2 linked regions of the Novipirellula caenicola genome follow. The protein of the gene in region 1 binds, or shares a complex with, the protein of each later gene. Links are inferred from orthologs where the notes say so. Each region holds a gene or a part of one and is shown in the gene's direction. Other genes may lie near its edges. The genes, in order: ABEA92_RS04710 and mnmG.

Region 1 (16,244 bases):
GAATTTGGCCGCGTGCCAAACGCATTGTGGAACGTTTTCTCGCGACCGGTTATATGGGTAGCGGGGCGAGAGTGGCAACTTGCGCAGTGGTCTATTTTACCTAATCGGCGCCAGCGGTCGGGGCGCGATGGAACACGGTGACGCCAAGGACGATTTTGATATCGGATTTTACGCAATTTTCCGAACGAAACATCTAGAAGGAGTCGGTCGTCGGGATCGACAACGTGGATTGCAACTGACGAAGTGATCCTGCGTTTGTCCCTTCGTTCGATTTTTCCGTCGGAGAGATCCCGTGAACCGGTTGCCTCAAACGCCCGAAGAACTGGTGCTTCAATTTGAGCTCGCCGAAATGCTCGAGCTGCTCGAGGATCTCGGTTTCGAGTCCAATGCTCAGGCCGCCGCCATGTTCAAACAGACGCTGAAATCGCTGGGATGCCTCGAAAAGACGCTGGCTCACTTTGCCGCGCCCACTCGGTTGCGCCGCGCAGGCTAGCCGATCCCCCGTGTTGTTAGGCCCGCCATCTGTGGCGGTTATGTTCGGCGGGCTCGCGGCGGGCCGAGAATAATCTAAAATGCTTTGCTTCACTACGAATCGGAGCGTTGGACCTTGGACCTCAAAAATACGAATCAGCCCGCACTGTATTTGCGTCACCTCGATCTCGAGCATGTTGACGCATTGGCGCGGCGAATGGTCGATTGCTTGCCCGCCGGGATTTCCTTTGGATTGGTCGGGACGTTGGGGGCGGGCAAAACGCGGATCGTCCAGTCGATTGCCGCGGCGACGGGGGTTGATCCTGCGGATGTAACAAGTCCCACGTTCACGCTGCTGCAATCCCATCACGGATCGATCACGCTGCATCATTTGGATGCCTACCGCGTCAGCGATGACGATGAATTTTTGGAGTTGGGGGTCGAAGAACTCTTTGACGATCCACAAGCTTGGACACTGGTCGAGTGGGCGGATCTCGTCCGTTCGGTGATGCCATTGGAAACCGTGTGGATCAAGATCGATATCGAACAGGATGCCCGTTTTCGTCAAATCACGATGTCGACTCAGGATCTCGCGCTGCATGAATCGCTTCGCTTGCTTCATCAACAGTGCATTGACGATGGCTGGTCTGCGGCATGAGTGACGCTGTCCGTTCAGTGCTGAAAAATTGGTTCGAACATTCTCGCATCGAATCGATCCAGCCGATTGCGTCGGGATTGAGCGGGGCTGCCGTGTTTCGTGTCTCGATTGCCCAGGGGCAGACGTGGGCGCTGAAACGCTATCCGCTGCACACTTCTTTGTCTCGCGTGGACCAGATTCATAGGGTGATGGTCACGGCAAAGAACAACGGCTGCGATGTGGTACCCGAGCTTAAGCGATGCGGGCCAAAGCTGGGCGGGCCAAAGCGATACGATCCAGGTGATGCCGGAGTGCCCAATCGCTACGCCATTGATGATGGCCAATACGTTTGGGAGCTAGCCCAGTGGATTGACGGCCAACCATGGCGCGAGCCCGCGACGGGAACCGGTCTGCTGGTCAGCGATTCAGCGGCTGCAGGCGATCTTGCTGCCAATGCGGAAACCGAACGACGACGCCACGAAGCGATGTTGCGTGGCGGATCGGCAATCGCCGTTTTTCACCGCTCGGTACGTTCGTTGGGAACGCAGCTGCAAGCACCCCCATGTGTCTTGACGCGTCAAAAGCGGCTAAAGGAATTGGGCTCGCAAATGGACGCGATCATCGCAAGCGATCTGATGCAGGTCGAGCATCTGCATCTGCGGTTTTCGTTGCAGACGGCGATCGAGCGATTTCGAGCCGATTGGAATCGCGTCACAAGTCCGCTGGCTGCGACTTTGGCGGCGCTATCACACGAGTCGGTTGAGACGCAAATCGTGCTGGGGGACGTTCATGCCGAGCACATTTTCTTTGCCAATTCCTGCGCGGGCGATGCAGTCGAATCTTGTTCGGTCGTCGGGATCATCGATTTTGACGCGGTTCGGATGGATGCGGCTGCCACCGATCTGGCCCGCTGGATTTCCAGCTTCCTAGGTGAGTGTACGGATGTGCATACTGCGTGGCATTCGGTATTGGCGGGTTATCGGCTAGAATCGTCATTGGATGAACAGCAAGAAGTGATTGCGAAAAGCATCGTTCAGGTTTCAGCCTGGATTAACCTTGCCAATTGGGCGACTTGGTTATTGCTTGACCATCAGAATTTTTCCTACGATGACGAGCAGATTGCCCAGCGGATCGATCAATGGATTCGAGTCATTGATAAACTCGGTAGATGATCGGTTGGCGAAGCGAATTGGATTCTCGGCAAAGAGCTTATTTGAAGCGTACTGAACATGATAAATAGAAACGGCGGCGGACTTCTTGGACTTGGATGTTTGTTGCTGGCCTTTGTGGTCGGCATCCCCCATGTTGCAACAGCCCAGTCGGGGTTTGGCAACGACGGCGGCGTCTTCTCCGATTTCTCACTGGGCGGATTCGGCCAAGACTCGGGGGACCCGGCGAAATGGGAAGCCAAGTACTTTGTCGAGGAATCCGGCACGCAAGGACGTTTGGAGGTGATCGTCGATGTGGACGCGGGTTGGCATATCTATTCGGTGACGCAGCCCGCCGGCGGACCGATGAAGACGAAATTGTCAATCGAGTCGCCCGAGTCCGTGAAATTGGCAGGCAAGTTCGTTCCCGACGAAGCGCCGCACAAAAGTGTGTCGGAGATTTTTAAAGGGATCACGATCGAAGAACATGGCGGCCGCGTGGTCTGGTCTGCGCCACTTGTCGTCCCCACTGATTTTCGTGACCCGATTTCGATCGCCGTCGAGGCCCAGGTTTGTAAGCCCGATGGCGCTTGCATCCCCATTTCAGAAACATTGACGGCCGCCTTCGCAGGCAACGTCGCCGCTGCCGCCGCGATGACCCAAGCTGATGCCGAATCGGGAAATCAAGCGGTTGAACCGGCGAAGACGGTTGCTACCAAACCATTTCGAGACGACGGTTACGAGGTGCAGTGGACGGCGGAATTGACGCCTGCCACGGTGGCTCCGGGAGATCGAGCGACGCTAAAGCTGACGGCGATTCCGGATGCTGGATTCCATGTTTATCAATTGACCGTGGATGACGCCGACTTTTCGACCAACATGGTGGTGTCTGAAAAATCGGGACTGCTCGTTGGCCAACCCAAAGCGAGCAGCGTCGCGGTGCCGGTCGATGTCAAATTGTTGCCGGGCGTGATGTTTCACAAAGGCACTGTGACATGGTCGTTGCCTGTGCAGGTTCCCAAGGACGCCGAACCGGGGGCTCACAAGATCGCCGGCATGATCGCGTACCAAGCTTGTACGGACAAGAGTTGCCAACAACCGATGGCGCTGACGTTTTCAACCACGCTGAATGTCGGCAGCGCAAGCGGGGCTGGGACCTCGTCTGCGGCGGTCCAGTTCGCTAGCGTGAAACGCGCCGATGTACTTGATGCGGCTGCCGAGACCCAGTGGGTCGACAAACTGCCAACCAAGCCTGCACCCGCAACCCAAGACACCGGCGACGACACCGAATCGCAGCCCACCGGTGACGCGGTTGCAACCGGCGCAGCGACTGCCGCCGACGGCGAAGCATCTCTTGATGACAACGCCGAAGACACTGCGGCCCATCCAGCCACTCCGGTTCAGCCCATCGTGATCAACGATGGCGACGACTCCGAAGGCCGCCCGTTTGCGGTCGTATTGATGTTTGCGTTCTTAGGCGGGGTGATCCTGAACTTCATGCCCTGCGTGTTGCCGGTGGTGGGACTAAAAGTAATGAGTTTTGTTCAGCAAGCCGGCGCCGATCGCAAGCGTGCGTTCTTGCTGAATTTCTTCTACGCGGCCGGCATCATGTCGGTATTCGCACTGTTAACGGCACTGGCCGTCGTCTTTTCACTGTCTTGGGGTGAGCAGTTTACCTACTTGCCTGTTCGACTCGGTTTGACGCTGCTGATGTTTGCGATGGCGCTTAGCTACCTTGGCGTGTGGGAGATTCCAGCGCCGGGCATGGCCGGTGGCAAGGTCTCGCAAGACTTGCAAAAACGTGAAGGTTATCCGGGGGCGTTCGCCAAAGGGGCGTTTGCCACCGTGTTGTCGACGCCTTGTAGTGGCCCGTTTCTCGGCGCCATTTTCGGTTTGACGATCGCTTTGACCGCCGCGGAAACGACCGCGTTGATGATGACCATCGGATTGGGAATGGCGATCCCTTATATCATGATCGGCATTTGGCCCAAGCTGGTGGCGTGGTTGCCCAAGCCAGGAAATTGGATGGAGACGCTAAAAGAATTTTTGGCGTTCTTGTTCTTGGCCACCGTGGCATTCTTTTTCAACCAGTTCAGCGACGACCACAAGGTGCCGGTCTTCGTAACGTTGTTAGGCGTATGGTTCGGTTGCTGGATCATCGGCAAGGTTCCCAATTGGGCCGATATCGAAAAACGATTGGTGGCTTGGGTGAGCGGTGTGGCAGTCGCCACGGCAATCGGCATGATGGCGTTTCAGTACTTGGGCGCCGAGCCCGCTCCTCAAGAGGGCGTCAAGACGATCGCTTGGGAAGAGTACAGCGAAGAACGTCTGCAGGAATTGCAAGCCGAAGGCCGCACCGTGATGATCGATTTCACTGCAAAGTGGTGCGTGAACTGTATTGTCAACTACAACGTGGCGCTGAACACCGAGGAAACTCGCAAGGTGATCGAAGAACTCGATGCGGTGCCGATGTTGGCGGATTGGACTGATCACAATCCCGAGATCAAATCGAAACTGGCTGAATTGCAGAGTCGCTCGATCCCGGTTTTGGCGATCTACCCCGGATCCAACCCGAACCAACCGATCGTGCTGCGTGACTTGGTTAGCCAATCCGCAGTCATCGACGCATTGCGTCAAGCCGGTGCGAGTGTCGACGATCCGGCGATCGCGCGATCGAAGAAGTCGCCATCGAAATCAACGGCGTTTGTTCATTAACATGCTTGATTCCAATGAAACCATCGTGGCCATCGCGTCACCGACCACACCCGCGATGCGAGGAATTGTTCGCATGTCGGGGCAATCGGTGGTGCCGATCTTGGAAGCGGTGGGAATCAAGTCCTCACAAGCCAAACGCGCTCAAGTGATCCAAAGCCGGATCGATCTCGGCACACCGCTCGGTAAATTGGATATCGCGGTGTCGCTGTGGCCGACATCGCAAAGTTATACGGGGCAACCGTCTGCGGAACTGCACACGATTGGTTCGGCGCCTGTGTTGCAATCGATCGTCAACGTGTTGACGACCGCGGGGGCGCGTGCGGCGCGTCCCGGTGAATTTACGATGCGGGCGTTTTTGGCAGGACGGTTGGATTTGCCGCAAGCCGAAGCGGTGCTTGGCGTCATCGAAGCCGAACAACGAGGGTCGCTCGAGCATGCGTTGAATCAATTGGCGGGAAATCTATCCCGGCCGCTCGAACAGATGCGTAGCGAGATGCTTGATCTGCTTGCCGACGTCGAAGCAGGACTCGATTTTGTCGACGAGGACATCGAATTCATCAGTGACGAAGCGCTCGTTGAGCGGCTTAGTGTGATTCATGCCGCGGTCGATAAAACACGCCAATCGATGGAATCCCGAGGCGGCAACCGCTCGCGAGCGATTGTAGCGTTTCGCGGTAATCCCAACGCGGGTAAGAGCCATTTAATCAATGCATTGGTGGGCCGCGAGGTGGCGATTGTCGCTGACGTTGCCGGTACCACCCGCGATGTCGTCTCGGTCGAAACCACGCTCGACGGACATGCCGTTCAGTGGGTCGACACCGCGGGGATCGAGAGCCGAGCTCAGCACGACCCACTGTTTGAGATCACCGCGGCGTCACAGGCTCACGCGCTTCGCGCTTCGCAAAATGCGGACGTGCGAATTTGGTGTGTCGATGCGTGCCACGACGATCTGGCGGCTCAGCGACGTTATTTTGAAACGCACGATGGATCATCCAAGCGGTCGTCGATTGACATTTGGGTCGCTACGAAATCCGATCTGATTGATTCAACCCAACGACAACCTGATTGGATGTATACCAGCGTGATCACGGGTGACGGTGTCGATCGATTGCGTGATCGAGTATCACAGTTCGTCGCATCGCATGACAAGGAAGAAGTGGGCTCGATCATGGGAACGGCCGCACGCTGTTCCGGTTCGCTCGCCCACGCTGCCACGTGCATCGAAACGGCGATTCGTTTTGTGCAGCAAGGCGACGGTCATGAATTTGTCGCGTCCGAACTGCGAGTCGCTGTTGAATGCCTTGGTGAGGTCACCGGGGCGGTCTACACTGACGATATCTTGGATCGTGTGTTCGGTCGCTTCTGTATCGGAAAATAATCATGCAATCGCAGAAACCAATCGCCGCAGTGCTACCGCGAAATCGTGTGCGGGGAAATCAAGTGCCCGCTGCGGTTCATGTGGCTCCGCATGATTCGCCCCTAGGCGTGATCCATTCGGTTTGGACGACGCGTGGATTGTGGCGTTTGCAATGGGGCAATGAAACGCCGGAATGGAGTGAGCAGGACGGTTCGCAAACGGTTCTCGGTTGGGCTCAATCGCTTGACGATCGTTTGAATTCCTTTTTCGAATTCGGTTGCACAACGTTTGAGACCATCCCGGTGGACGAATCGAATTGGACTCCGTTTGCCAAAGCGGTTTATCGCCAGTGTCGTGAAATCCAGCCTGGCAACACGCTTACCTACAAACAGCTTGCTGAACGCGCGGGAAGCCCTGCCGCCAGCCGCGCCGTAGGCAGCTGCATGGCTCGCAATCGGATTCCCATCGTCATCCCCTGTCATCGCGTCGTTGCATCCTCGGGACACCTTTGCGGATTCAGTGCCCCTGGCGGTCTGGACACCAAACAATTTTTGTTGGACTTGGAAAATAGCGATGCGGTACCGCTGGCCGTCACTTGGACATCGTGATCGGAGTCGACGAGTCAAACTGCTTGCATCGCCGACTTGATTGCTCCAGCGTTCCCCTCAATTGACGGCGTTGAGCAACCGAAATGATTTTAAGCGATCCACGCCCGAATTGCTGATTGCCGACGTCTGCGGTGACGATGTTCACCTCAGCGGCGTGTTGGTGACACCGGTCGCCTTGCCTGGTTACAAACTCGCCAAAAACGAAGAACTCGTTCAGAAAAACGAAATTCATGAGCAGCACGTTCACTTACTCTGACATTGCCAAAATGATCGATCACGCGTTGCTGGCACCAACGCTATCGGCGTCTGATTTGGATCATGGAATCAAATTGGCATTGGCCTACGATGTGGCAAGCGTTTGTATCATGCCGTGTGCGGTGCCGCAGTGTGCGGAACAATTGTCCGGCAGCACGGTCAAGACATCGACGGTGATTGGGTTCCCGCTTGGCGTGAACAGCACGACGGTGAAACAAACCGAGGCCGAGCGGGCGATCGCAGATGGTTGCGAAGAACTCGACATGGTCGTCAATATTTCAAAGGTGCTCAGCGGCGATTGGACGTACGTTCGCGATGACGTCGCAGCGGTGATCGATGTTGCCCATCAAGCTGGGCAAAAAGTGAAAGTGATCTTCGAAAATTGTTATCTGAACGAGGATCAAAAGGTTCGGCTCTGTCAGATCTGCGGCGAACTGAATGCCGACTGGGTCAAAACATCGACGGGGTTTGGAACCGGTGGCGCGACGATCGAAGATCTCCAGCTGATGCGATCTCAGACGCCCAGCCACGTCCAAGTGAAAGCAGCCGGCGGAATTCGTGACCTGCAAATGGTCATCAAGGTGCGAGAAATGGGTGTCACACGGGTTGGCGCCAGCCGGACAAAAGAGATGCTTGATGAGTGCCGATCGCAGCTTGGATTTCCCCCAATTGACGTAACTGCTGGACCCACAAGCACTTACTGATTTCGGTAAAAAAAGATGAGTACATCTTCTGTCTTCCGTCGTTAAAGAGCTGCCCTTAATCGGGTTTTTGCGAACGTTTAGTCCGCCTTGGTAAAACCCACGGCGCAAAAATACTGAAATTTGCGGCAGATTTTCGCATTTACATGGCCCCCCCACGTTGCGGAAAAACCGCTTTTGTAGTTTACTATCCGTAGAGCTTAGCTCTCCCCAGCGAATAGTTATCAGGTCCCTGTTTAGAGGGGCCGTCACAAGCTAGCTGGTGGGTGACCAACTCCGTCGTTTGCCCCACGACGCATTGTGTTGCCCGCCAGCTTTTTTTATTGGGGAATTGGCAGTGGACTGCCCGCTTTTCACGGCCATCCTCTTCGCGTTCTCTCGTTGCCGTCCTGGGATCGTGATTGGTATTCACGCTCTTTTATCCAACCGCAATCTCAGTCGAATTGTTTTTTTTCGAGTAAGCGGTCAAAATAGAGACACACGGCAGGAAAGCAGCCATCACAATCGTCCGTCAAATCAACCGACGTGTTCCCAGAGTTCCCCTCATGACGACTCCTCTTCAAGCGATTCGCGATTTACTGAACGAAGATAAACGTTATCGCATCGAAGCTTATCAATTCATCCGCGAGTCGCTGCATTACGCTCACGAGAACAACGAAGCGACCAGTGCGGCGATGGCCGACGCGGATCCGTCGCCGGGAATCGCTTCGGAAAATCCGAATCACGTCACCGGACAACAACTTTGCGAGTCATGTCGACGTTACGCGATTGATCAATATGGCTACTTGGCCAAGATGGTTTTGGCCAATTGGGGCATTCGCTCGACAAGCGACCTCGGCGAATTGGTGTACAATCTGATTCGCATCGAACAGATGCGTAAAAGTGAAACCGATCGCCGCGAGGATTTTGATGACGTCTTTGATTTTGACGACGCGTTCGAGCCTCAGTTTGAACTTGTCGCTCGCGACGAAGACTGAGTCAAAACGAGTGCCAAAACGAGTGCCAGCTTGGTTGTGGGCTGGATGCTTCGTCTGCTTCCTGATCGCCGGTTCGGCGAACAGCGTTTCGGCTCAAGGTACCACCACTGACGAACCATCAACGCAATCGGTGGATCACTCAGCGTCCCCCCCGGACGAAAAGCCGCGGCGTACTTATTTGGGACGCATTGTCGCGCAGCCGATGGGGCATCAAGGCGCACCATGGCTGATTCGTGATAACCGCGACGATGAAGAAAACGCGTCGGATTCGTTCGTTCAACTGCAGTTAACCGAAGGCATGGTCGTATGCGATCTTGGCTGCGGCAATGGTTACTGGACGCTGCCGATGGCGAAAAAGGTTGGCGAGAGCGGCCGCGTGTTGGCGGTCGACATTCAGCGTGAAATGCTCCAAAAACTTCGGGTTCGCAGTGCCAAAGCCAAACTGCGAAACATCGAACCGATTCTCGGGAAAGTCGACAATCCCAATCTGCCGCTTGGCGAATTGGATCTCGTTTTAATGGTCGACGTTTACCACGAATTCTCGCATCCCGAATCAATGCTGTGGCACCTCCACCGCGCACTAAAACCAACGGGCGTCATTGCGCTGCTGGAATACCGTGAGGAGGACCCTTCGGTGCCGATTAAGCCCCTGCATAAGATGTCAAAAAATCAGATCATGAAGGAGTATCAGCGGAACCACTTCAAGCTGGTGAAAGAGTATAACATGCTGCCTTGGCAACATTTGATGTTCTTCGCCCGTGACGACAGTCCGCTTGAATCCATCGATCCGATTCCGGCGAAGCAAGTTCTCGAAGCACTTCCTTGAACCAACGTCGCCGTACAACCTGCCTATATTCCTCCCACCCAACGGAAGTCCCACGCAATGGCTCCTAGTGTTCGCATCCGTCTTTCCGTCATGATGTTCCTGCAGTTCTTTATCTGGGGATCATGGTATGTGACTGCCCCCAATTATCTGAGCACCATCGGATTCGAGGCGACTGATTTTGGAAATACCTATTCGGTGGGGCCGATTGCCGGTTTGCTAACACCGCTGTTGGTCGGTTTGATCGCGGATCGTTTCTTTTCGGCCCAAAAGGTACTCGCGATCCTGCATCTGCTCGGGGGCGTGATCATGTTTGCCGCGGTTTCGTTTATGAAGGGAGAATCGCCGTCGCCATCGGTGATCAACTGGGGATTCTTCCTTGGCTACATGCTGACCTATTATCCGACGCTAGCGTTGACCAATACGATCGCGTTGAAAAACATGTCCGACCCGGAAAAGGAATTTCCTGGCATTCGAGTGCTGGGCACCATTGGCTGGATTGCCGCTGGTTTTGCGTTGACCTTTACTGGTTACGAGACCAATTCGGGAATGTTTTATATGACCGCGGTAGCCGCGATCGCGCTGGGCGTGTTCAGCTTTGGGCTTCCGGATACCCCGCCCGTCCGCTCGGACGAAAAGGTTTCGCTTCGTCAGCTGTTCGGGCTTGATGCGTTGGCGCTGCTGAAAGATCGTTCGTATTTGGTCTTTCTGGTCTCTTCGATGTTGATCTGCATTCCGCTGGCGTTTTATTACCAAATCACCAGCCGCGTGGTGGAGTTAACCGGGTTGCCGATTGGGACAACGATGTCGTATGGCCAGATCTCGGAAATCGTGTTCATGTTGGTCATGCCGTTTTTCTTCAAACGGCTTGGCGTCAAATGGATGCTCGCAATTGGGATGTTGGCATGGGTGGGACGTTACACCTTGTTTGCCTTTGGTGCGTCCGATGAAATTCGCTGGATGATCATCTTAGGGATCGTGCTGCACGGAATCTGTTACGACTTTTTCTTCGTTACCGGACAAATTTATACCGACAAGAAAGCCCCGGAATCGGTGCGTGCTCAAGCACAAGGTTTGCTGGTCATGTTGACGCTTGGATTGGGCATGATGATTGGGGCTCAGGTCGCCGGCGTCGTCGAAGGCCAGCACACCACGGCTGAGTCGGTCGAATTTAGCGAGGTCGTGGTTGCCAAGACCAAACAGATCGACGACGCGACCAAGGCAAACGTGAGCGAATCCGAAATTGAGCTGATGCAGCAAGAAAAGGCCGACGCGCGTCATTCCGAGTTGGCGGCGATCCAGTGGTATGAGTTGTGGATGAAGCCTGCACTGTTTGCCTTGGCCGTATTGATCGGCTTTGTCTTGCTGTTCCACGAACGGGGCGTTGATATCGCCAAAGCCGACATTGACCCTGTCGAGACAAATCCGGTTGAGTGAACGCGGTGAATCGAGTTCGGCCATGTCGCCATCTGAATTTTTGGTGACGTTTCGAAACCAAGCTGCCGAGCTTGGTTTCATCGCTGTCGGAGTCGCTCCGGCGATCCAATCGCATGGTTTTTCCAATTTAGCCCGCTGGATCGAAGCGGGCTACGCGGGCGAGATGGATTACATCGCAAACCGCTTGGACGCGTACAAGCATCCTAGTGGCGTGCTCGATGGGTGCCGCAGTGTGATCGCGTTGGCGTATCCCTATGATGCCGCGCCGACGCAATCGGTCGCTCCGGGGACCGGCCGTGTAGCACGCTATGCGTGGCAAGGCGTCGATTACCACGACGTGATCCATCCTAAATTGAAACAATTGGTAGCGGCGATTCGTAAATCGTTCCCCGATGCGGCGGCGCGGGGTGTGATCGACACCGCTCCGATCATGGAGCGCGAGATCGCTCAGCTCGCGGGATTGGGATGGCAAGGAAAGAACACGCTGTTGTTGAACAAACAGCTCGGCAGCTATTTCTTTCTCGCCTGCGTATTGACCGATGTCGACTTTCCGCCCGACACGCCCCACGAATCATCGCACTGTGGCACCTGCACCGCGTGTCTGGATGCCTGTCCCACCGATGCGTTTCCACGGCCTGGCGTGTTGGACGCCACTCGCTGTATCAGTTATCTGACGATCGAAAGTCGCAGTGAAATCGCCGAGGATTTGCGTGAATCGTTAGGCGATTGGGCGTTTGGATGTGACGTTTGCCAAGAGGTGTGTCCGTGGAATCGTAAACCGACACGACACTACGAACAGGCTTCGCCGCCACGGCAACCGCTGGATGTGTTAGAGCTGCGTGCGTTGTTCTCACTGGATGAAGCGGGGTTCCGCCAACGTTATCGTAAAACGCCGTTGTGGCGGACGCGGCGGCGAGGCGTGCTGCGAAATGCCGCTCTTGTGCTGGGCAATCAACGCGATCCCGAATCGTTGCCCGCGTTGCGAATCGGGTTGGCCGACGAAGACGCCCTGGTTCGCGAAGCTTCGCAATGGGCAATCGACCAGATCCAGCGAGATTCACTTGGCTGAATGGACGAACGAGGGTTTGTCGTGAGGCGAGGTAGCTCGTGAATTACAGTCACCTCTCCCAAAACGCAGTTTAGGGAGAGGTCGAGCAGAGCCTTCAGCGATGCTCGGGTGAGGGCCTGCCTCCGGATCGCTAGCACGTCAAATCACGATCGACAGCCGATTGCTGCACCCCTTGCTCGGACGACCCTCACCCGGACGAGGCCTGCTGGGCCCGTCCGACCTCTCCCGCGCTTCGCGCGGGTGAGGTGACTTGCGAATTACAGTCACCTCTCCCAAAACGCAGTTTAGGGAGAGGTCGAGCAGAGCCTTCAGCGATGCTCGGGTGAGGGCCTGCCTCCGGCTCACTAGCAGGTCAAGTCAGGATCGACAGACGATTGTTGCACGGCTTGCTCGGACGATCCTCACCCGGACGAGGCCTGCTGGGCCCGTCCGACCTCTCCCACGCCTCGCTCGGGAGAGGTGACTTGCGAATTACAGTCACCTCTCCCAAAACGCAGTTTAGGGAGAGGTCGAGCAGAGCCTTCAGCGATGCTCGGGTGAGGGCCTGCCTCCGGCTCACTTGCACGTCAAGTCAGGATCGACAGACGATTGTTGCACGGCTTGCTCGGACGACCCTCACCCGGACGAGGCCTGCTGGGCCCGTCCGACCTCTCCCGTGCTTCGCTCGGGAGAGGTGACTTGTGCAGTCACCTCTCCCAAAACGCAGTTTAGGGAGAGGTCGAGCAGAGCCTTCAGCGATGCTCGGGTGAGGGCCTGCCTCCGGCTCACTAGCAGGTCAAGTCACGATCGACAGTTGATTGCTGCACCCCTTGCTCGGACGCCCTCACCCGGACGAGGCCTGCTGGGCCCGTCCGACCTCTCCCGTGCTTCGCTCGGGATAGGTGACTTGCGAGTTACAGTCACCTCTCCCAAAACGCAGTCTAGGGAGAGGTCGAGCAGTGCCTTCAGCGATGCTCGGGTGAGGGCCTGCCTCCGGCTCACTTGCACGTCAAATCAGGATCGACAGCCGATTGCCGCACGGCTTGCTCGGACGACCCTCACCCGGACGAGGCCTGCTGGGCCCGTCCGACCTCTCCCGCGCTTCGCGCGGGTGAGGTGCCTTGCCACTTCCAGGGGCAAGTGCTTTCTGCATCAGCCGAGCACAAACGGCGGAAGACCAAAATCTTCGGCGGTCCTCGAAGTCTGCGATAAGGCGGCCGAAAAGCTGCAGAAGCCAGAGTCTCAATCAGGCTGGATCGACCACGATTTAGCGGCCCAGACTTACCCTGAAACGGGGTTCGCGTCCTCACCAGTATGAGTGACGTTGGCCAAGGTCGCTTCGAGCTGTTCGATCAACACCAACGCGGCATCCGCGATTTTGGTTCCAGGCCCAAAGATTGCCGTGGCGCCGGCTTCATACAACACCTCGTAATCTTGAGGCGGCACGACGCCTCCGACAACAATCATGATCTGTTCGTGACCGCGTCGAACCAGTTCATTATGCAGGATCGGAACGAGCGTCAAATGGTTGGCGGTCAGCGAGCTGACACCGATCACTTGCACAATCTGCTCGATCGCCGCAGCGGCCGTTTCTTCGGCAGTTTGGAACAGCGGTCCAATGACAACATCGAACCCCATATCGGCCAGTGCCGATGCAATTACTTTTTGTCCACGATCGTGACCATCTTGGCCCATCTTGGCAACCAAGATCCGTGGCGTCTGTCCCGCCGCATCGGAATACTCGGCGACTCGTTGTTGTACTGCTGAAAACGAATCGTTGTGTTTTGCTCCGGACGAATAGACGCCTCGTACGACACGCGGCGGAGCCGAATAGCGACCATAGACCGATTCGAGGGCATCACTGATTTCACCGACCGTGGCTCTTGCGCGAGCAGCATCCACGGCAGCCGCCAATAGGTTGGTTTTGGGATCCGACGCTGCATCACGCAGTGTCGCCAAACTTCGCTGCAATTCAGCCGGATCACGTTCAGCACGCAAACGATTAAGCCGGTCGAGTTGGTTCTGCAGTACCGCGGCGTTGTCGATTTTGCGAACTCGGAATTCATCTTGGCTGGGCAAACAATATCGATTCAATCCAACCACGATCGTCGAACCCGATTCGATATTCATCTGAGCTCGAGTGGCCGCCTCTTCGATTCGCTGCCGAGGGATTCCCATTTGAATCGCTTTGGTCATCCCACCGGCGGCTTCGATTTCATCAATATGTTGCTGGGCTCGGGTGATCAAGTCATGCGTCAACCGTTCCACGAAATAGCTGCCGCCCCAAGCGTCGACGACTTTGCAGGTATCCGTTTCGTGCTGTAGGAAAAGCTGGGTGTTGCGGGCGATGCGAGCGGAAAAATCGCTGGGAAGTGCAAACGCCTCGTCGATCGCGTTGGTGTGTAGCGATTGAGTGTGCCCATGTGTCGCCGCCATCGCTTCGATGCACGTCCGTGTTGCGTTGTTGTAGACGTCTTGCGCGACCAAACTGTAACCGCTGGTTTGGCAGTGTGCTCGCAAACACATGCTCTTGGGGTTGCTCGGGCCAAACGTTTTGACAATCTCAGCCCACATCAATCGAGCGGCACGCAGCTTGGCTACTTCCATAAAGTAGTCCATGCCGATGCCCCAAAAGAAAGAAAAACGCGGGCAAAATTGGTCGACGTGCAAACCTGCATTGACTCCCGCTCGGATGTATTCCAAACCATCGGCAAGCGTGTAGGCCAATTCGAGATCGGCAGTCGCACCGGCTTCTTGCATGTGGTAGCCGCTGATGCTGATGCTGTTGAACCGCGGCATCCGCTCGGTCGTGTAATGCAGAATGTCCGCCACGATCCGCATGCTGGCGTCGGGCGGATAGATGTAAGTGTTGCGGACCAGAAACTCTTTCAAAATGTCATTTTGAATCGTGCCCTGCAACTGGCTTGCCTGGACGCCTTGTTCCTCGGCGGCCACCAAATACATTGCCATGATCGGCAACACGGCGCCGTTCATGGTCATCGAGACACTCATTTTGTCCAGCGGAATGTCGTGGAACAAAATCCGCATGTCTTCGATGCTATCGATCGCCACGCCAGCCATGCCAACATCACCGGCGACGCGAGGATGGTCCGAGTCGTAGCCGCGATGGGTTGGCAAATCAAATGCAACACTTAATCCACGCTGTCCCGCAGCCACGTTGTGACGAAAAAAAGCGTTGGAGTCTTCGGCGGTCGAGAAGCCTGCGTATTGCCGGATCGTCCACGGTCGCTCGCGATACATGGTTTCGTGTGGACCGCGAACAAACGGAGCCGCACCTGGCAGCGAATCCAAATGCTCTAAACCAACCAAATCGGCGGCGGTGTAGATCGGTCGGATGCGAATCAATTCGTCGGTTTGCGTTGCTGACGCGGCGGGTGGGATGGATGGTTCCTGTATCGTTCCATTGGCATCCGGCCAGCAGCCGTCGCTCGGTCTCGCAGTCGCAGTTTGCTCAGGGGAATCATCACGCAGTGGCACGTTGGCAAAGTTTGGAACCGGATTCACGATGACACCTCTCGACTGACTTGATCTCCTAGCAGACGATTCAATTGCGGAATCGATGCGCCGCCACGGGCTGCGACGAACATCGCCTCGGCGAGGTTGGGGCCGTGTTCGAGCAGCGGGATCGCGACTTGGGCATCGTGATGTTCCGCGAACCTAGTGATCGCGATTTGCCGCAGCCGGTCCACATCCGGCGGAGCCCGGCGAACGATCCGGTCGCGAGCATGAACGAACTTGGTCACTCCGACAACGGTTTTCTCGCCAAAAGCAAACTGGCTCGCCCATTTTTCGGCGGACTGCGCGATTTGTTTTGCGATCCAACCGTTACGAACGCAGGCGAGCATGCCGCCGCGCTGCTCGACTTCTTGAAACAGCGTCCACGCTTGATCGCACAGTTGATTGGTTAGCGTTTCCAAAAAGTAGCTTCCGCCACTTGGGTCGACCACACGCCGCAGTTGCGCTTCGTCACGCAAGATCAGCAACGTGTTGCGTGCCATTCGCCGTCCAAATTCGTCGGGCAATTGGATGGCGTGATCCAGTGGCAG
Region 2 (16,169 bases), on another replicon or contig:
ATGCCAATCAGTGCAAAACGACGATAACCCAAAAAGCGGGCGTCCTAACCAGGCCGTTCGTCCATTTGTGATCGCAACCATTTACATCGAAAGCGAAGACCACGCGTGATCAAGACAGTTGACTTAACCAAAAAATATGGCGACGCGTTCGCGATCAAAGGGATCGATTTGGATCTCCAAGCCGGTGACTTGTTCGGCTTTATCGGGCCCAATGGTGCAGGCAAAACGACCACGATGCGGATCATCGCCACGCTATTGGAACCGACTTGGGGCGAGGCCTATGTGTGTGGCCACAGCGTGCATACCCAGCCCAAGGAAATTCGCCGGCTTGTCGGCTATATGCCTGACTTTTTCGGGGTGTATGACGACATGACCGTGGTCGAGTATCTCGAGTTTTTTGCTGCGGCCTATCGTATCAACGGAAAACAGCGAACCGATCGCGTCAATGAAATGCTCGATGTCGTGGACCTCGAATTTAAACGCGATGCCTACGCCAACACGCTTTCGCGTGGTCAAACTCAACGTCTTGGATTGGCGCGTACGCTACTGCACGACCCGCAAGTCCTGCTGCTTGACGAGCCGCTTTCGGGGCTCGATCCGCGAGCCCGGATCGAGATGCGGAATCTGCTTCGCAAGCTCGGTGAAATGGGCAAAACCGTGATTGTCAGTAGTCACATTCTGCCCGAATTGGCCGATGTTTGTAACAAAGTCGGGATCATCGATCGTGGTGAATTGAAGCAGAACGCCAAAGTCACCGAAGTCATCAAGATGGTGCGCGAACACACCGTGTTGGTGATTCAAACCGCGCAGCGCGAGCAGATGGATGATGTCGCCAAGTTGCTGCAAGGGCACGAGAAAGTGCAGGGCAGCGAGCCCGGCGATGATGCGATCCGCATCGTGCTAAAAGCAGGTGTGGAAGATTACAGCGATCTACCGAAACTGCTAATCGAAAATGGGATCGCGTTGAAACGATTCAGCGAAGAAGAGCTTGATCTCGAGTCCGCGTTCATGGCACTGACCAAGGGCACCAGCCGCCGCATGTAGACGTTAAACAATTACGACTCGCTTGAGGGAAGGTTTTCAAGGTCAATTTTATCTTGAGGTCTCCCGGATGCTTGCTTCATTCTTCTTAGCCAGTGGAGGCTCGCGAAACGCAGGGAACCGATTGTTTTAGCCGTCGCGAAAAGCTCGTCCAAGGGTTCGCCAGGTAGGCCTGGAATAAAATCAAACAAGTCGAGGTAGCCCAGTTTAGTACTGAGCATCATCAGGTGTTCGCGGGCAATGTATTCGGGCGTAATGGGAACTGTTTTCTCAATCCCCGTTTCGGGATCCAGCTCATTGCTAATCCAACATCCCTCTAGTTTGGATAGCACTTCATAAAGTGCTTTCACGCTTTCATCGGATCGTTTGAAGATGATATCGACATCTTGCGTGGCTCGCGGGAAGCCGTGGTAGTTGACAGCGTGTCCACCGATGATCACGAACGGTACGTTTGCTGTGGCCATTGTTTCGGCAATGCGTAGCGGCGAATCATCATTCATCGCGCAGTCCGCATTCGTGTTTCATCTCCATCTCTAAACGCTTGACATTTGAAGCTCGTCGCTGATGGTGGTTGCGTTTGATAAATGCTTCGACTGCCTTCGGGTTAGATCGCATCGTTGCAATGGCGGCTTGTTGAAGCTGGCGAGACAGAGCTAAGCACTCTTCCGGTGTCAGTGCGTGCATCTGCTTGCGTCGCCAAGCGTTCGCTTTTTCATTTGCAGCCGAAATGTGGTCGGAAGTTGGTTCGATCATCAGTCAGTTGAGCATTTTTCTGGAAAGGCGTAGGGCTGATTCCCGCTAATTTTAAGCAAGTCGATCGTAGCGTTCTACGGATTCACTTCATGTGGCGGAAAAAACAGCGCTTTTGAAATCCAAGCCGCAGCTTTGCTACTTCTGCGGCGCGGCTTTGGCTAACCGCATGACCAGATGTTCGAGTAAGAATCGATCGCGTCCATCGGCGCTGTGCGTTCCTTTGAGCCGGAGGTCGGCGTCCAGTAGCCAGGGCAGTAGCTGTTTGCCGCGGGCTCGCCCGAGGCCTCGCAGCTGAGCTTTGGATTGTTGGATGTCCGAGGGGCGGTGGATTCCCGCCGATGCCAATGCGTCTTCGAGCTGCACCGAGCGGCCTTCGCGTTCACGATGCTCGACCACCGCGGTGGCCATCCCCAATCGACGCAGCGACCAAGCGATCTGTGGCAGAAGTGCGATTGGCCGCTGACCGCCGCTCATCAGTTTGTCTAATTGCAGCAGCGCCTCGGCAGCGTTGCCGGTCGCGATCGCTTCGGTGATTTGCCACACCGTTTTGCCTTGCCATCCGGCGACCACTTCCCGCACGAGCGGTTCGTCGATCGTTTCTCCGGGCGGTTTGTAAAGTGCCAGCTTGGCGATCTCGGTTTCAATCATCCCGATCTCTTCGCCCAGCATTTCGATCAGGGCGTCGGCGGCTTCCCCAGACAACGCAGCGCCATGCCGTTTGGCGACATAGTTGCACAAAAATTTGCGACGGTTGGCTGCGGTGATCCCCAGCTTCTTGTCGGTGCTGGCGGTGCAGGCGACGGCCAAGTGGTCGCCCGCAATCGCTTTGTACAACTTGGTGTTCGACGCCAACGTTGTCATTTCCATGACAAAGCGGTTGGACTCGCCTGGATTAGCAGCATACTTCTCCAGCTCCGGACGATGATTCGACACGAATTTGTCGGCATCGCGGATCACGATCGTTCGTTTTCCATCAAAATCAAACAGCGACGCAGTGGCCAGGTCATCACGGAGATCAGACCAGCGAACCGTTTCACCATCAAACGAGGTGACGTCGCCATCAGAAGACAACGCCGAAATAACCCATGTCCGTAGCGTGGTGTCGGGACCAAACACGGCGGCCATCGACGGCAATTGCGCCGGTGGCTTGGTTAACATTTCAAAGGCGTTCAGAATCGCCATCAGTAACTTTTAAGCGAGTGTTTCGAGTGGGGACTGCCAGGGCTCCAGCCTAAAGACTGTGCTTTGCAAACGCCACCGGTGGCAGAAGTTCGCCTGCGACCGGAGTTTAGAGGCGACCGGAGTTGTGCCGCTCCTATTGATGACCGCCTGGAAGCCGATCCCTCATCCTGACCGGCGAGGCACTACTCACTAATTGTACGTCGATTGGTTGCGAGCGGCAGTGTGCTCGTTGTCCGATGGCATCGGGAGCCCGCTGATCGGCAGGAAACCGCGAATCCGAGCACGTGGGGCCAACCCCTGCGTGTCGATCGGGCGATCCAGGACGTAGCTGCCCATGTTGCCCGCATTGTCGGTCGCGTCGATGCGTAGATACAGTTGACGCGGCAATTGCGGATCGGCGGGCCAAACATAGTCGCCATCGTTTCGAAGTCCCGCGGCGATCGTGGTCCACGGACCTTCCACATCGTCGCTGAACGACAACGTGATCGGCCGCGTCATCAAGTTGGCGTCGTCACAATCGTAGCGAATCACCAATGATCCCGTGCGGTCGCCTTCGCCATATTGAGCCCCGGTGATTCGCACCGTCGGCTTGCTCTGGTCAACGACCACGACAATATCGGGGCTTTCGCCCGCCTGTGGTCTCGGGCTGGTTAATCCGTTGGAACTGACGACGACGATGCGAAAACCAAAGACACCTTCTTCCTTGGTTTCAATATCAAACGGACTGGCATTGTCAGGGTCTTGGCCCCAGAACTTCCAACTCTTGCCTCCATCGGTGCTGCCGTACAGTTCCACTGATTCGACGCCGACGATTCCTACAGCCTCGAGTTCATATTCCAAGCTGAATCGATTCGAGTCGCTGAACCGAGTCGGAACACGACCACCAAAGGTGGCCGAATCGATGCGTGACTGCAACGCACGTTGTGCACTGTAGTGATCGTCGGCGGTGGTGGTAGGAACCGCCCATTGGGTTTGCGGTTCATTGGGATTGCCACTCACGGTGGCAGGTCGTTTTTCAACCCGTTTCTCCGGTGGTGCCGGGCGTATGGGACGGTCGCTTTTGGTGATCTCGCTCTTGTCGATCGGCCGCATCGCTTCGGCAGGCGTTTTAGGTCGCGCCGCTTCGGTGGTTTCGGGACTTGTTGGTGCTGCGGCCGCGGCCCCGGTTCCAGGTGCAAACAGCGTGGGACCTTTGCGGGACGGAGTCGCAGGTCGTGGTGTTTCGTCAGCACCAAACGGCAGCGTGACTTGCTCTGGCGTGGCAGGCGAGGGCAACTCAATCGCACCTGGCCGCTGGGCGTAACGTGGCAACGGAAACGCGTTTCCGATTTGCCCAGCAACCTGCCCGCGAACCGGGTTGTGTGGCACCGTGGCGGTTTGTGGCATCAGGAAACCCGTTGCGGCTGGCGTTTGCGTTTGCGTTTGCAACTTTGGCTGCGCGGGCTGGCTTGGTCGAGTTTGCAAGCTCGGTGGAACTTGCAAGCTAGGCGGGACTTGCAAGCTGGGTGGCACTTGTAAACTGGGCGGCGTACTGACACGGGGCGGTGCTGCGGGGACGGTCGGCACTGCGGGCGCGGTCAGCACAGGGACCTTCGCCGGCGGAATGATCCGTCGCGTATTGGCTGGGCTAGGTGGCGCCCCGGTGAGCGGTGCTTGAGCATACGCGTGTTGAGTTTCGCCGGCAGGCGTGTGCCCACGAAATTGGTTCAGCGGAGAATCACCACGGATCGAGCCGTAGTTCGCGGCGATCTTTGGCGTCTCGCTTTCAGGCTTTTTGCGATCCAGTTTGATGATCGGGCTCGAACCGCTCGTAGGATCGCTTTCGGCCGGACGAATATACAAATCGGTGGTCGATGGGGACGACGAAGCCGTTCGGTGTTGAACCGAGATGGCTTTTAGCTGCGGTTTGGCAAACGGAGCCGCGGTGGGCACTTCGCTGTCGCGGTGATCGCTGGCGGCAAAGCGGTTAGTTGGCAATGCAGCCAATCGTGGCCGCTGCAGTCGCTTCATTTGCACGGTCTGGTTGCCCGCCGAGTCGATCGCAGTGACATGGATCGATAGTTGACGCCAATCTTCTTTGGGAAGAAACGTAAACGAACGATCGTCCCCTTCGGGTTGGACCGGAATCAATCGCCACTGAGATTCCACATCGCTGGCGTAATAGATCCGCGTGTCCGAAATCGCGGTGGCGTCTTCGATATCCATGCGGCAGCGAACCGTGCCATCGGCATCGCCGTCGGCATGCAGCGTCATCAGCGGGCCAGTCGTGTCGACGACGACCTTTAGCTGCGGATGAATCGGGCCCGCCGGGTGGGCACTGCCGCTGGAATCGAGGGTTTGGGTCGCAAACAGATAGACGCCGTCTTCGTCGCTCGAAAATGCGAATTCACGGATCGTCGGCGGTTTCGAATCAAAGTGTTCCCAGCCCGAATTGCCGCCGCGATTGACGTACAAACGCACTTCCACCGGACGCGATCCGGCAGTGTCCACGTTGAATGGGATTTTAAACGAGCGAGAATTGAGCACTGCAACCGGTTCGACGGTCGAGCTGGCTGCCGAGACCGCATAACTTGGCGGCCGTCCTTTAGCAGAACCCACCTCGGTTGATATGATGGCGTCAGTGCTGCTTGTTTTTAGAGCCGGCGAGTCTGCATGAGCATGTACTGCTGTGATAGCAAATCCCGATCCGCTTAGCGCGAATACCGCAGCGGCGACGGCTTTCTTGGCGGTATGCATCTTGTCGATCAGCCTTCAAACACGGAAAACGGTGTCCTTACCTATCCTCTCCGGTTCGACTCGCTCCCCTTTCCTTCTTGATCTATTCACCCTGCGACGTGATTCCATGACAAAGTCTTCTTACTCTTATGACGTTATTGTCATTGGTGCCGGTCATGCGGGCACCGAAGCCGCAGCCGCTGCGGCTCGTGTGGGAGCAAAAACCGCGTTATTGACGACCAACCTGGACACGGTGGGGCAAATGTCCTGTAATCCCGCTATCGGGGGTGTTGCCAAGGGGCAGATTGTCCGCGAAGTCGATGCGTTGGGCGGATTGATGGGGCGAGCGATCGATGCGACCGGCATCCAATTTCGCCTGCTCAACTGCCGAAAAGGCCCGGCGATGCACAGTCCACGGGCTCAAGCGGACAAAAAAGCCTACCAAAACCACATCAAATGTCAGATTGAACAGCAGCCCAATCTGCATCTGCGGCAAGAAACGGTCGTGGATCTGATCACCGAAACGGTCGATGGCAAAACCCGTGTCGTCGGAATCAGCGTGGTCGGCGATGCCGAGTACCTCGCTCCGACCGTAATTTTGACCACGGGCACCTTCCTCAAAGCGATCATGCATACCGGCGATGCCAAAACGTCCGGGGGCAGGGCAGGGGAGGGGACCACGACCGGAATCAGCGGGGCGCTGAACCGATTGGGTTTCGAGGTCCAGCGGTTTAAGACCGGAACGCCGCCACGGTTGAACTCGCGAACGATCGATTACTCGCAACTCGAATTGCAGCCGGGCGACGACAATCCGCAGCCGTTTTCGTTCATAACTGGATCGTTGGCTCATTGCGAGCAATTGCCTTGCCACATCGCCTACACCAACGATGCGGTGCATGAATTGATCCGTGCCAATTTGGACCGGGCGCCGATGTACAGCGGCCAAATCAATTCGCGGGGGCCACGCTATTGTCCTTCGATCGAAGACAAGGTCGTCCGCTTTGCCGACAAAGATTCGCATCAATTGTTTCTCGAGCCTGAAGGACGTCAAACCGAAGAGGTCTACGTCAACGGAATCTCGACCAGTCTGCCACGCGACGTCCAAGACCAGATGTTCCGTATGATCAAAGGACTCGAGAATGCTCAAATCATGCGTTACGGTTATGCCGTCGAATACGACTTCTGTCCTCCCACGCAATTGTGGCCGCATTTGGAAAGTAAGGCGGTCGAAGGATTGTTCTTGGCCGGGCAAATCAATGGCACGACCGGTTATGAAGAGGCCGCTGGTCAAGGTTTAATCGCAGGGCTAAACGCCGCCCGTAAAGTCGCCTCCAAGTCGCCATGGGTACCCACGCGTGATCAAGCCTACATCGGTGTTTTGGTTGACGATTTGGTGACCGCAGGAACCGATGAACCCTACCGTATGTTTACTAGCCGGGCAGAGTATCGGTTGTTGTTGCGACAAGACAATGCGGACCGCCGGTTGACCGCCGCGGCCGACGAGCTCGGGTTGATTGATGCGCAGCGTCGTGATCGTTTTGCCAACAAGTTGTCACAAATCGATTTGGGCATGGAGCTACTAAAGAGTTCCCGAGTCGACAACACGCCCGGCGATGTCTATCTGCGTCGTCCCGAAGTTGACTGGAACGTGATGTGTAGCCACGTCGAAGGACTGCGTCAGATCGACGAAGATGCTGCCACGCAATGTCTGTATGACATCAAATACGAAGGCTACATCACGCGGCAAAAGATGGAGGTCGAAAAGCACCACCGGCTCGCAAGTAAGCAGATTCCCCAAGCGTTCAGTTACGATGCCATCGGTCCGCTACGCCAGGAAGCGCGAGAGAAACTGAATCGAGTTCGTCCGCAAAATCTCGATCAAGCCAAACGAATCAGCGGCGTCACCCCGGCCGATCTCGCCTTGGTACTCGCTCACCTCGAACGCAAACGATAAGCCGTTAGGCAGTTAGCAGGAGTCTTTCAGTAAATTGGCCGTTTTGGTGATTGCCAGGGTTCCGGCACTGAACCGGGGCTAGCGCCCAATTGGGGGCGCTGTGAAGCATTTAGAGACGACAAATTACAGCATTTGTATTCCGTAGCTACGCTCGCCAGAGCGTGGATGATTGCCAGCCAGTGCAATTCACCACCTTCTCGCGAAGGTAGCTACGATCTGGCGAAGGTCGCTACGAGAAAATGCTTCACCGCGTTGGCCCTACAGCTACTGCGACACTGAAATCTGTTTCAGTAGTTGGTCACGCATTGTGATCACTTTTTGGTTGGCCTCGTTCATCGCGTCCGGCGGGATCACGATTCCACGCAACGTGGTCTCAGCTGCTTGCCGATTCTTTTGAACAGACCATTGGATTTGGCCGATTCGCAATCGTGCTTGATTCGACTGAGCTCCACCGTGAATCGCGACGAGTGTGAGAGGTCGAATCGCTTCGACATACAGCTTCTTGCTTGCCAATAATTTGGCGTAGGCTGCCAACAGGGTATCGGATAGTCCGCAGGTGAGTTTCAGTTGTTCCAGTCGCTGGAAGTGTTGTTGTGCGATGATGGCACTCGATGAATCAATGGCCTGTCTCAGCAAGTGCACCAGTCGGTTGAATTCCGGATGGTCCTGGGCGTTAGGCTTCTCCGCTGCAACCGCAGGTGTCTTTGGCTTTGCGAGTAGCTTCGTTAACAGCGGATTGAAACCGGGTTTGGCCGCCGCCGCAGGTTGGGGCGTCTCGGTTTTTACCGTGGCGCGGCGGGTGGCGGTGGCGGTGTTCATGGCCACCGGGGTGGGGCGATTTCCCAGTGCCGCTGCGATCGGGTCTTCGTGTTCGATCTTTTTGCGAGACTTCGCGAGACGCTGCTTGTCGCTGCAAAACAAATTGTATTGTTGTAGCCACGCGTTTCGCGAAATGACGTCCCAGCCTTCGCAGTCCACCCAATCCTGCCGCAGCATCAATAGGCCAATCGGTAATCCTACTGCCACGCCGATCAAGTGCAGCATTTCCGACGACATCGAAAATCCTCCCAACGCCAAAAACACAAGCTGCATCATTAGAAACGCCGACGCGAGGCTGATGATTCGTACCTCGAACGTCCCCATGCGAAAGCCGACGACCCAGAAACAGTCCATTTCATTTTCAGGAGCCCACAACATTGCGATCACCAGCAACGAGAAAATGACGCCCGAGGCTCCGAGTGCCCCGCCGTCGCTGCCCAGGATAAACATGGGAAGCTGGACAATGATGCCGCCGACCAAGGCCATCAAAAGGTACAACGCCAAAAACGGCAGGTTTCCTATCTTGCCTTCGACAACCAATCCAAACGCCCACAGGAACAACATGTTCCCCAGCAAATGCATCAGGTCGGCGTGCATGAATGCGCAGCTAATCCACTGCAGCGGATTGATCGTGTCGAATTGAAGGATCAGCCACTCGATCGACTCGACTTCCACATTGCCCAAGGCGACCTGAAGCGTGGTGAGACAAAAGATCACAATGTTGGTCGCGACTAGGCCACCAGTCACGATTGGTAGGTGGTAGACCGGAGCATCGGTCGTGTAGGGGGCGATAAGAATCATTGGCAGATGAGTGCACGCGGTAGATCGGACGCAGAGCCTCCACAGGAGTACAAGTTAATTGGAGCATCCGGCGAAGTCGCGTTCCACTAATTCTGGGTCCTGCACGCCCCACAAAATCCAAAAAACGCGGGCTAGAATCCTTAAGTTCCGATGAATACGGGACTTATGGAATTCAAATCGATCTTGACCCACTGTGTCAACTCGATAGAATTCGTTGGTGAGGCAAGCTTGGTAAGGCAGGGGGACTCGGAGTTTCTTGCTGCTTGCGTTTTTCGCACACTTTAGCTCGGTAATGTGCTAGTGCGGGGGACGGGAAGGTTGCTAAACAAAGACTCGTGGTGAACGGTTGGGTGACTTGTGTATCGGATGCACAACGAATCATTAACTTACATTTGCTAGCAAGTGACATCATGATGGTCTGTCTTTGGACGAGACACGCTGTATTGGGCTGCATGTTGCAATACGCCGAGGTCGTGTTCAAAGCTCCAGGATTCACAATGTAACGGCTCGTCATGCAGGGAGGATGGTTTCTGCCATGACCATTAAGACGGTCTTCACGACAGGCGAAGCGGCCAAGATTTGTAAGGTCAGCCAGCAAACGATTATCCGTTGTTTCGACAACGGTTCGTTAAAGGGGTTTCGTGTCCCCGGAAGTAAATTCCGACGCATTCCACGTGAACAACTTTTCATGTTCATGAAGGAAAACGGAATTCCCACCGACGCACTTGAAAGCGGCAAGAAGAAGCTGCTGATCGTGGACGACGATCAAGATTTGGTCGAACTGATCAGCGAAGGTTTTTCGCGTGACGGGCGTTTCGACATCCGCACCGCAAACAACGGGTTCGACGCCGGAATGGGAGTGAAAGAGTTTCGCCCCGATCTGGTGATCTTGGACGTGATGTTGCCCGATATCAACGGCAAAGAAGTATGCCAACGTGTTCGCAGCGATCCCGCGATGGATATGGTCAAGATCCTGTGTATCTCGGGGATGGTCGAGCACAACAAAGTCGACGCTTTGAAAGCGGCCGGTGCAAACGATTTCATGCAAAAGCCGTTCGCGATCGATGATTTGATCAACCGATCGTGCGACCTGCTCGAAATGGAACGCGGCGTGATCAATTAAACGGTCACGCGAAAACGGAATTCGGCTTCGCTCCAGCATCACAGGATAGGCTCCGATCCTTTCAATGTGGGATAGGCTTCCAGCCTGTCAAAGTCGCATTGGCATCCAGCCTGTCATCGCCGTAGCGAAGCTCAACAAGACTTTCGATGTCGTTACTAAACGATTCGGAAACCCACGCCCGAATTTTCGTGACCCTGAAACTTTACGTTGACAAAGCACCACCTCTCGGTGACAAACGCAGGCGACCTGCCTACCTCGACGTGGTGCAAACTGAAACAAGTGCGACACGGATGGTCTTCTTAGCGTGATGTCCCCAACCCACTTGTTGCCCAGCCTGCGTTTCGAATCCAGTCGATGGTGGCTGCCCCGTTCGCTCGTTGCTACCGAGTGTTTGACGGGGGTGCTGTTGCGCAGCCATGAAACGGATTTGTTGGCCGCTGGCGAGCAAGGCGTCGAAGGCGGCGTTTCGCAATCGCCGGATCCGATCACGCTCCAGCGAACAATCGCAGCATTGCGGACCGATCCGCCGCTGTTGATCTTCGCCGCTGCGTCGTTTCCCGGTGATTCGACGTCGTTAACCGGTTTGGCAGCTTGGCTTGCCGAAAACGCAATCACACCGTTTTCCGAGGGTGATGCGTTTTTAGGGGCGCCCGTGATCACGTCCGCAATCCGATCACGCTGGAGCGAACTGGATGCGTATTTTAGAACGCTGCCGGTCGAACAATGGCTTGCAGAGGCGACGCTTTGGCTCGAGGTGACCGGCCCAAGTGTTGCTGCGTCATGGCGAGATCGATGGCCGAGTGTCACCTTCACCGCAGCAGAGCTGAACGGTGTGGCTCCTTCGCCTACGCCTGGGATGGCGGCGGCCGAGATCGCGGCGGCCGATTCGCTGCATCAGCTTGCTCGGCAGATGCAACACACCCGCACGCTCGAGCGATCGTTTGATCGTCGACTTCATACGCAAAAACTCGCTGCGCTCAAACAATTTGCTTACGGACTCAGTCACGAGATCAACAATCCGTTGGCGAACATCTCGACGCGAGCCCAACAATTGAAGCAGGGCGAAGCCGACCCGCAGCGAAGTGCGTCGCTGCAAAAGATCGTCGACCAAGTCTATCGAGCTCACCAGATGATTGCCGACTTGATGTTCTACGCGAATCCGCCGTTACCGGAGACCTCGCAGTGTGATCTGAACAAATTGGTGCGATCGGTTGCGGATGAATTTGTCGACGAGGCTGATTCGTTATCCATCCGATTGGAAACCGAGACTTCTGTCGACGAGCTCGTGCTTGATCTTGATGAACCGATGTTTGGCGAAGCGCTGCGAGTCTTACTGCGAAATTCGATCGAAGCGATCGGATCATCCGGCACGATTGTGGTCTCGGTCGTCTCCGAGGCGACTCGCATCTTGATTCACGTAGCCGACAGCGGTCCTGGACTCTCACGTGCGGCACGTGAACATGCGTTTGATCCCTACTTTAGCGGCCGCGAAGCCGGCCGCGGGCTTGGGCTCGGGCTGTGCCGAGCCTACCGGATTGCCAAGTTGCACAACGCCGACATCACGCTCGCCGGTGGGGCAGCCGGTTGTGTCGCCACGATCACAATGGGTAGGTCGCCCGCGTAGCGGATAAAATCTTCGTTCCCAAGCTCTGCCTGACGCCGTCAACGATATTCCTAGTAGCTACCTTCGCTAGAAGGTGGTGATTCACAACGGACGCGAACAATCCACGCTCTGGCGAGCGTAGCTACGAAACGCAAATGCTGCAATTTCCAGCCTGAAGATTGTTCATGGTGTTGGACTCTGGCTGGGAACGCACTTCTTTCGAGGCTCCCGCTTCGTCTCTTGTCGCACCGCAGCAAACGCCCAAATTGGCTGCCGCAACGGCAACGCTGCGAGCATCCAAAATCGCCGAAGACGCTAAAAACATCCAAAACATAGCCCGGTAGTCGGCTGGCCGGCGATCTCCAATAATTCTTTTTCGCTTGAACACGTTTCCACTTTACGATTGATGCAGAAACCATGCTAGATTCCGCCTTGGAATTGGTTCGATTGCAAGAAAATGGCGATTTAACCGCAGTTGAGATTGCTGAAAAAGCTTTGGCGTCGGTCCGCGACACCCAAGACTCGATCAACGCATTCACTCATGTTGCGGCGGAACAGGCCATCGAGGCGGCTCGACGCGTCGATGCCAAACGCGCCGCTGGCGAGCCGCTGGGCATCTTGGCTGGCGTTCCCGTGGCGGTCAAAGACGTGCTCTGCACCAACGACATGCCGACCACGTGTTCCTCGCGAATGCTCAAAGATTTTCGCCCACCCTACGATGCCACCGTCGTCAGCAAGCTTCGCGAAGCCGATGCCGTGATCATCGGCAAAACGAACATGGACGAATTTGCGATGGGCGCCAGCACCGAAACCAGTGCATTTGGGCTGACCCGAAACCCCTGGGATACCAATCGCACGCCAGGCGGCAGCAGCGGTGGCGCGGCCGCTTGTGTTGCAGCCGGCTCGGTGCCGCTGAGTCTGGGGACCGATACCGGTGGTTCGATTCGGCAACCCGCCGCGTTCTGTGGGATCACGGGGATGAAGCCGACTTATGGACGCGTCAGCCGTTATGGGTTGGTCGCGTTCGCCAGCAGCTTGGATCAAGTCGGCCCGATGGCGTGGTCGGTGCCCGATGTCGCGCTTCTGTTGGAAGCGATCGCTGGATTTGAACCACGCGACTCGACTTCGCTGAATCAATTTGTACCCAAGTATACCGATGTACTGCAGTCGTCCGATTTACGTGGCTTGCGAATCGGTGTACTCAGCGAGACTGCGGAAACTGCAGGTATCGATCCGGCGATCATGGACGTCGTCAACGAGGCGGCCAAGGTGTTCCAGAGTCAAGGTGCCGAGATTGTCGAAGTCAATCTGCCACACAGCAAGTATTGGGTTCCCACCTACTACGTGATCGCTCCTTGTGAAGCCAGCAGCAACCTGTCGCGATACGATGGTGCTCATTACGGTCATCGCACCGATTCGATCGACATGCACAGCCCCGACGGCCCGCTTGTCTCGGCTTATTGTCGCAGTCGCGAAGAAGGATTTGGTTCGGAGGTCAAACGCCGCATCATGGTCGGGACGTATGCGCTGAGCGAAGGTTACACCGACAAGTATTACAACCAAGCGTTGAAGGTTCGCCGTTTGATCAAAGGCGATTTCGACGCCGCATTCTCGCAAGTCGATTTGCTGCTTGGCCCGGTCACACCATCGACCGCATTCCCGCTGGGCGACAAAATTGACGATCCACTGCAAATGTACCTCTGCGATTTGTTCACGGTCGGTGCCAATCTAGCTGGGTTGCCCGCGATCTCATTGCCGGGCGGAAGCGATTCGTCAGGTTTGCCAATTGGCATTCAATTGCAAGCACCTGCGCTTGAGGAGTCGCGTTTGCTATTTGCGGCCAACGCATTTCAAACCGCCACCGATCATCACCAAAAACGTCCTTCCCACTGATTTCACGCTGTATTGCCTTTTTTCAAGACACTGACTTGCGAGTCCGCACACGGCTCGTGATCGCACCGTCACCCCCCATTCACTTGCGCCAATGTCCACTCATCAAGTCACCACCGTCATCGGGCTGGAAGTTCACGTTCAACTCAAGACAAAAACGAAACTGTTTTGTGGTTGCAGTACGGAATTTGGGGCGCCGCCGAACACGCAGGTCTGTCCGGTGTGTCTGGGACTTCCCGGCGCACTTCCGGTGATCAACGAAGCAGCGATCGATTTGGCGATCCGCACCGGGTTGGCGATCAATTGTTCGATCCCAGAGATGACCAAGTGGGATCGCAAGCAATACTTCTATCCTGATTTGCCCAAAGGGTATCAGATCAGCCAATTCGATTTGCCAATCTGTGCCGATGGTTATCTCGAGATTGTCGACCCCGCCGATGACGAAAGCACTCGCCATATCGGCATCATTCGGGCGCATCTCGAAGAGGATGCGGGCAAGAGTATGCATGACGAGGTCGCCGGAAAGAGCGACACGCGAATTGACTTGAACCGCTGTGGCACGCCGCTACTGGAAATCGTTAGCCAGCCCGATCTGCGTTCACCGGCTGAGGTCCGCGAGTATTTGACGCAGTTGAAATTGATTCTGATGCATTTAAATGTTTCGGATTGCGAGATGCAAGAAGGCAGTCTTCGTGTGGACGCGAACGTGAACCTGCACATCGACACCGATGGCAAAAAGATCGCCACTCCGATCGTTGAAGTCAAAAATATGAACAGCTTCCGCGCCGTCGAGCGGGCGCTAGAGTATGAGATCGAGCGACAGTACATCGATTGGGAAACCGACGGATTGACGATCGATGATCGAGCCAAAACAACACGCGGCTGGGACGATTCGAAAGAACGTACCTTCATTCAGCGTGAAAAGGAAGAGTCGGCCGATTATCGTTATTTCCCCGATCCTGACTTGTTGCCCATTCGAATTCCCGCAGAACGGATCGAACAAGCAAGGCTAACGCTCGGCGAATTGCCGCAAGCGACGATTCGCCGTTTGCAGGACCAACACGGGTTGAAAGCCTACGATGCCAACGTGATCGTCAATCAAGGCCCGGCATTGATTGGCTATTTCGAACGCGTCGTCGAAGTATCCGGCGACGCCAAGCGATCGAGTTCGTGGATCCAGCAAGACGTGATGCGAACGCTCAAAGAACAAGACACTTCGATCGATGCGTTCGCTGTCTCCAGTGATCAGTTGGGGGCACTGTTGAAAAAGGTTTCCGCTGGCGAGATTGACAACGCGCGCGCTCGCGATGTGTTTGCGTACTTGCTTGAGCATGATGTGTCGGTAGACGAAGCGATGAAGTCATTGGGGATCGAAAAGGTCGATAGCAGCGAGTTGGATGCGCTCTGCCAAGAATTGCTGGACGCGAATCCGCAAGTCGTTGCCGATGTGCAAGGCGGAAAAGTGCAAGCCATCGGGGCATTGATCGGCCAAGCTAAAAAGAAGAACCCCAATGCAAATCCCGGCAAAGTCCGTGAAACCTTGCTGCGGCTGATCCAGTCCTAGCCCAGCACGGACCGATGTGGGTAGGAAGTTACTTTCCACTCGTTGCGATCGCCCACAGTCAACGCTGTGAAGCACTTGTCCGTAGTAGCGGAGCTCGTCAAGAGTTTCGGGGGCCTACACCATGCAGCGAAAGTCGTGACGACTTGTTGATTTATTGAGCCGTGACGCGTCAGCGGCCGGGTCCCACGCGGTACCCGGTGCCTTACGGCCAATATCATCTACATTGGTACTGGCCGGGTGTTTTTGTAGCGGAGCGGCGCGAGCCGCCCGGTCAATGTCGAACGTTTAACTCGCTGCAACCGGACGGCTCGCGCCGTGCCGCTACCAACGTCGATGGCATTGGATGCTGACGACGCCGAGCCGAACTCCGTGTTCAATTGCTCGTCGCGCCAACTCTATCTTTGCACTTTCTAACGGTCGCTCTGATCCCATTCGCACACTTCTGTGCGTCGATGCTCGGTTGAAAATAAGGCCGTGAATATCCGCTGAATTTTTTTGTTCGGCGTTCAATTTGCGGTTGTCGGCTTCGAACGTGGCCTAGATGCTGTAGCATCGCTACAGGCCACAAAAGGTTGTTGATCGCATCGCGTTCAGCGGCTCAAGTTGCCGGGCCAGCGGCAACGTGTTGCAACCTCCTTATCTGAAAGTAGTCGAGCGGCGGATGGAACCATCAATACCGCAATCATCCGAGAACGCCACGAAGTCACCCGCCGGATGGCGTCGC

Evidence for each region.
Region 2: the proteins of ABEA92_RS04710 (region 1) and mnmG are in contact, whole or in part, in a solved structure (PDB 9HIP), measured with the Escherichia coli proteins. The link is inferred for Novipirellula caenicola from one-to-one orthologs.

Annotation. Positions count from the first base shown.
Region 1 is NZ_BAABRO010000002.1:141,578-157,821, reverse strand. The notes cover bases 4,204-7,160. They hold ABEA92_RS04710 (tRNA modification GTPase), read left to right. Parts: upstream 4,204-4,972; coding sequence 4,973-6,349; downstream 6,350-7,160. Other genes in these bases: ABEA92_RS04700 (hypothetical protein), read left to right, coding at 7,007-7,160; ABEA92_RS04705 (methylated-DNA--[protein]-cysteine S-methyltransferase), read left to right, coding at 6,352-6,936; ABEA92_RS04715 (protein-disulfide reductase DsbD family protein), read left to right, coding at 4,204-4,971. In the rest of the region: ABEA92_RS04730 (hypothetical protein), read left to right, coding at 293-493; tRNA (adenosine(37)-N6)-threonylcarbamoyltransferase complex ATPase subunit type 1 TsaE, read left to right, coding at 608-1,129; ABEA92_RS04720 (phosphotransferase), read left to right, coding at 1,126-2,280; more of ABEA92_RS04715, read left to right, coding at 2,338-4,203; more of ABEA92_RS04700, read left to right, coding at 7,161-7,192; deoC (deoxyribose-phosphate aldolase), read left to right, coding at 7,167-7,895; ABEA92_RS04690 (Minf_1886 family protein), read left to right, coding at 8,438-8,869; ABEA92_RS04685 (class I SAM-dependent methyltransferase), read left to right, coding at 8,931-9,695; ABEA92_RS04680 (MFS transporter), read left to right, coding at 9,753-11,129; tRNA epoxyqueuosine(34) reductase QueG, read left to right, coding at 11,152-12,198; scpA (methylmalonyl-CoA mutase), read right to left, coding at 13,459-15,702; ABEA92_RS04665 (methylmalonyl-CoA mutase family protein), read right to left, coding at 15,699-16,244. UniProt on the Escherichia coli protein: Exhibits a very high intrinsic GTPase hydrolysis rate. Involved in the addition of a carboxymethylaminomethyl (cmnm) group at the wobble position (U34) of certain tRNAs, forming tRNA-cmnm(5)s(2)U34.
Region 2 is NZ_BAABRO010000003.1:287,539-303,707, forward strand. Bases 5,350-8,231 are described here. They hold mnmG (tRNA uridine-5-carboxymethylaminomethyl(34) synthesis enzyme MnmG), read left to right. Parts: upstream 5,350-5,818; coding sequence 5,819-7,645; downstream 7,646-8,231. Other genes in these bases: ABEA92_RS08470 (hypothetical protein), read right to left, coding at 5,350-5,712; ABEA92_RS08480 (rhomboid family intramembrane serine protease), read right to left, coding at 7,910-8,231. Also shown: ABEA92_RS08445 (hypothetical protein), read left to right, coding at 1-27; ABEA92_RS08450 (ABC transporter ATP-binding protein), read left to right, coding at 106-1,044; ABEA92_RS08455 (hypothetical protein), read right to left, coding at 1,056-1,541; ABEA92_RS08460 (hypothetical protein), read right to left, coding at 1,534-1,794; holA (DNA polymerase III subunit delta), read right to left, coding at 1,930-2,976; more of ABEA92_RS08470, read right to left, coding at 3,166-5,349; more of ABEA92_RS08480, read right to left, coding at 8,232-9,265; ABEA92_RS08485 (response regulator), read left to right, coding at 9,801-10,388; ABEA92_RS08490 (sensor histidine kinase), read left to right, coding at 10,696-12,012; Asp-tRNA(Asn)/Glu-tRNA(Gln) amidotransferase subunit GatA, read left to right, coding at 12,409-13,884; Asp-tRNA(Asn)/Glu-tRNA(Gln) amidotransferase subunit GatB, read left to right, coding at 13,976-15,445; nrfH (cytochrome c nitrite reductase small subunit), read left to right, coding at 16,107-16,169. UniProt on the Escherichia coli protein: NAD-binding protein involved in the addition of a carboxymethylaminomethyl (cmnm) group at the wobble position (U34) of certain tRNAs, forming tRNA-cmnm(5)s(2)U34.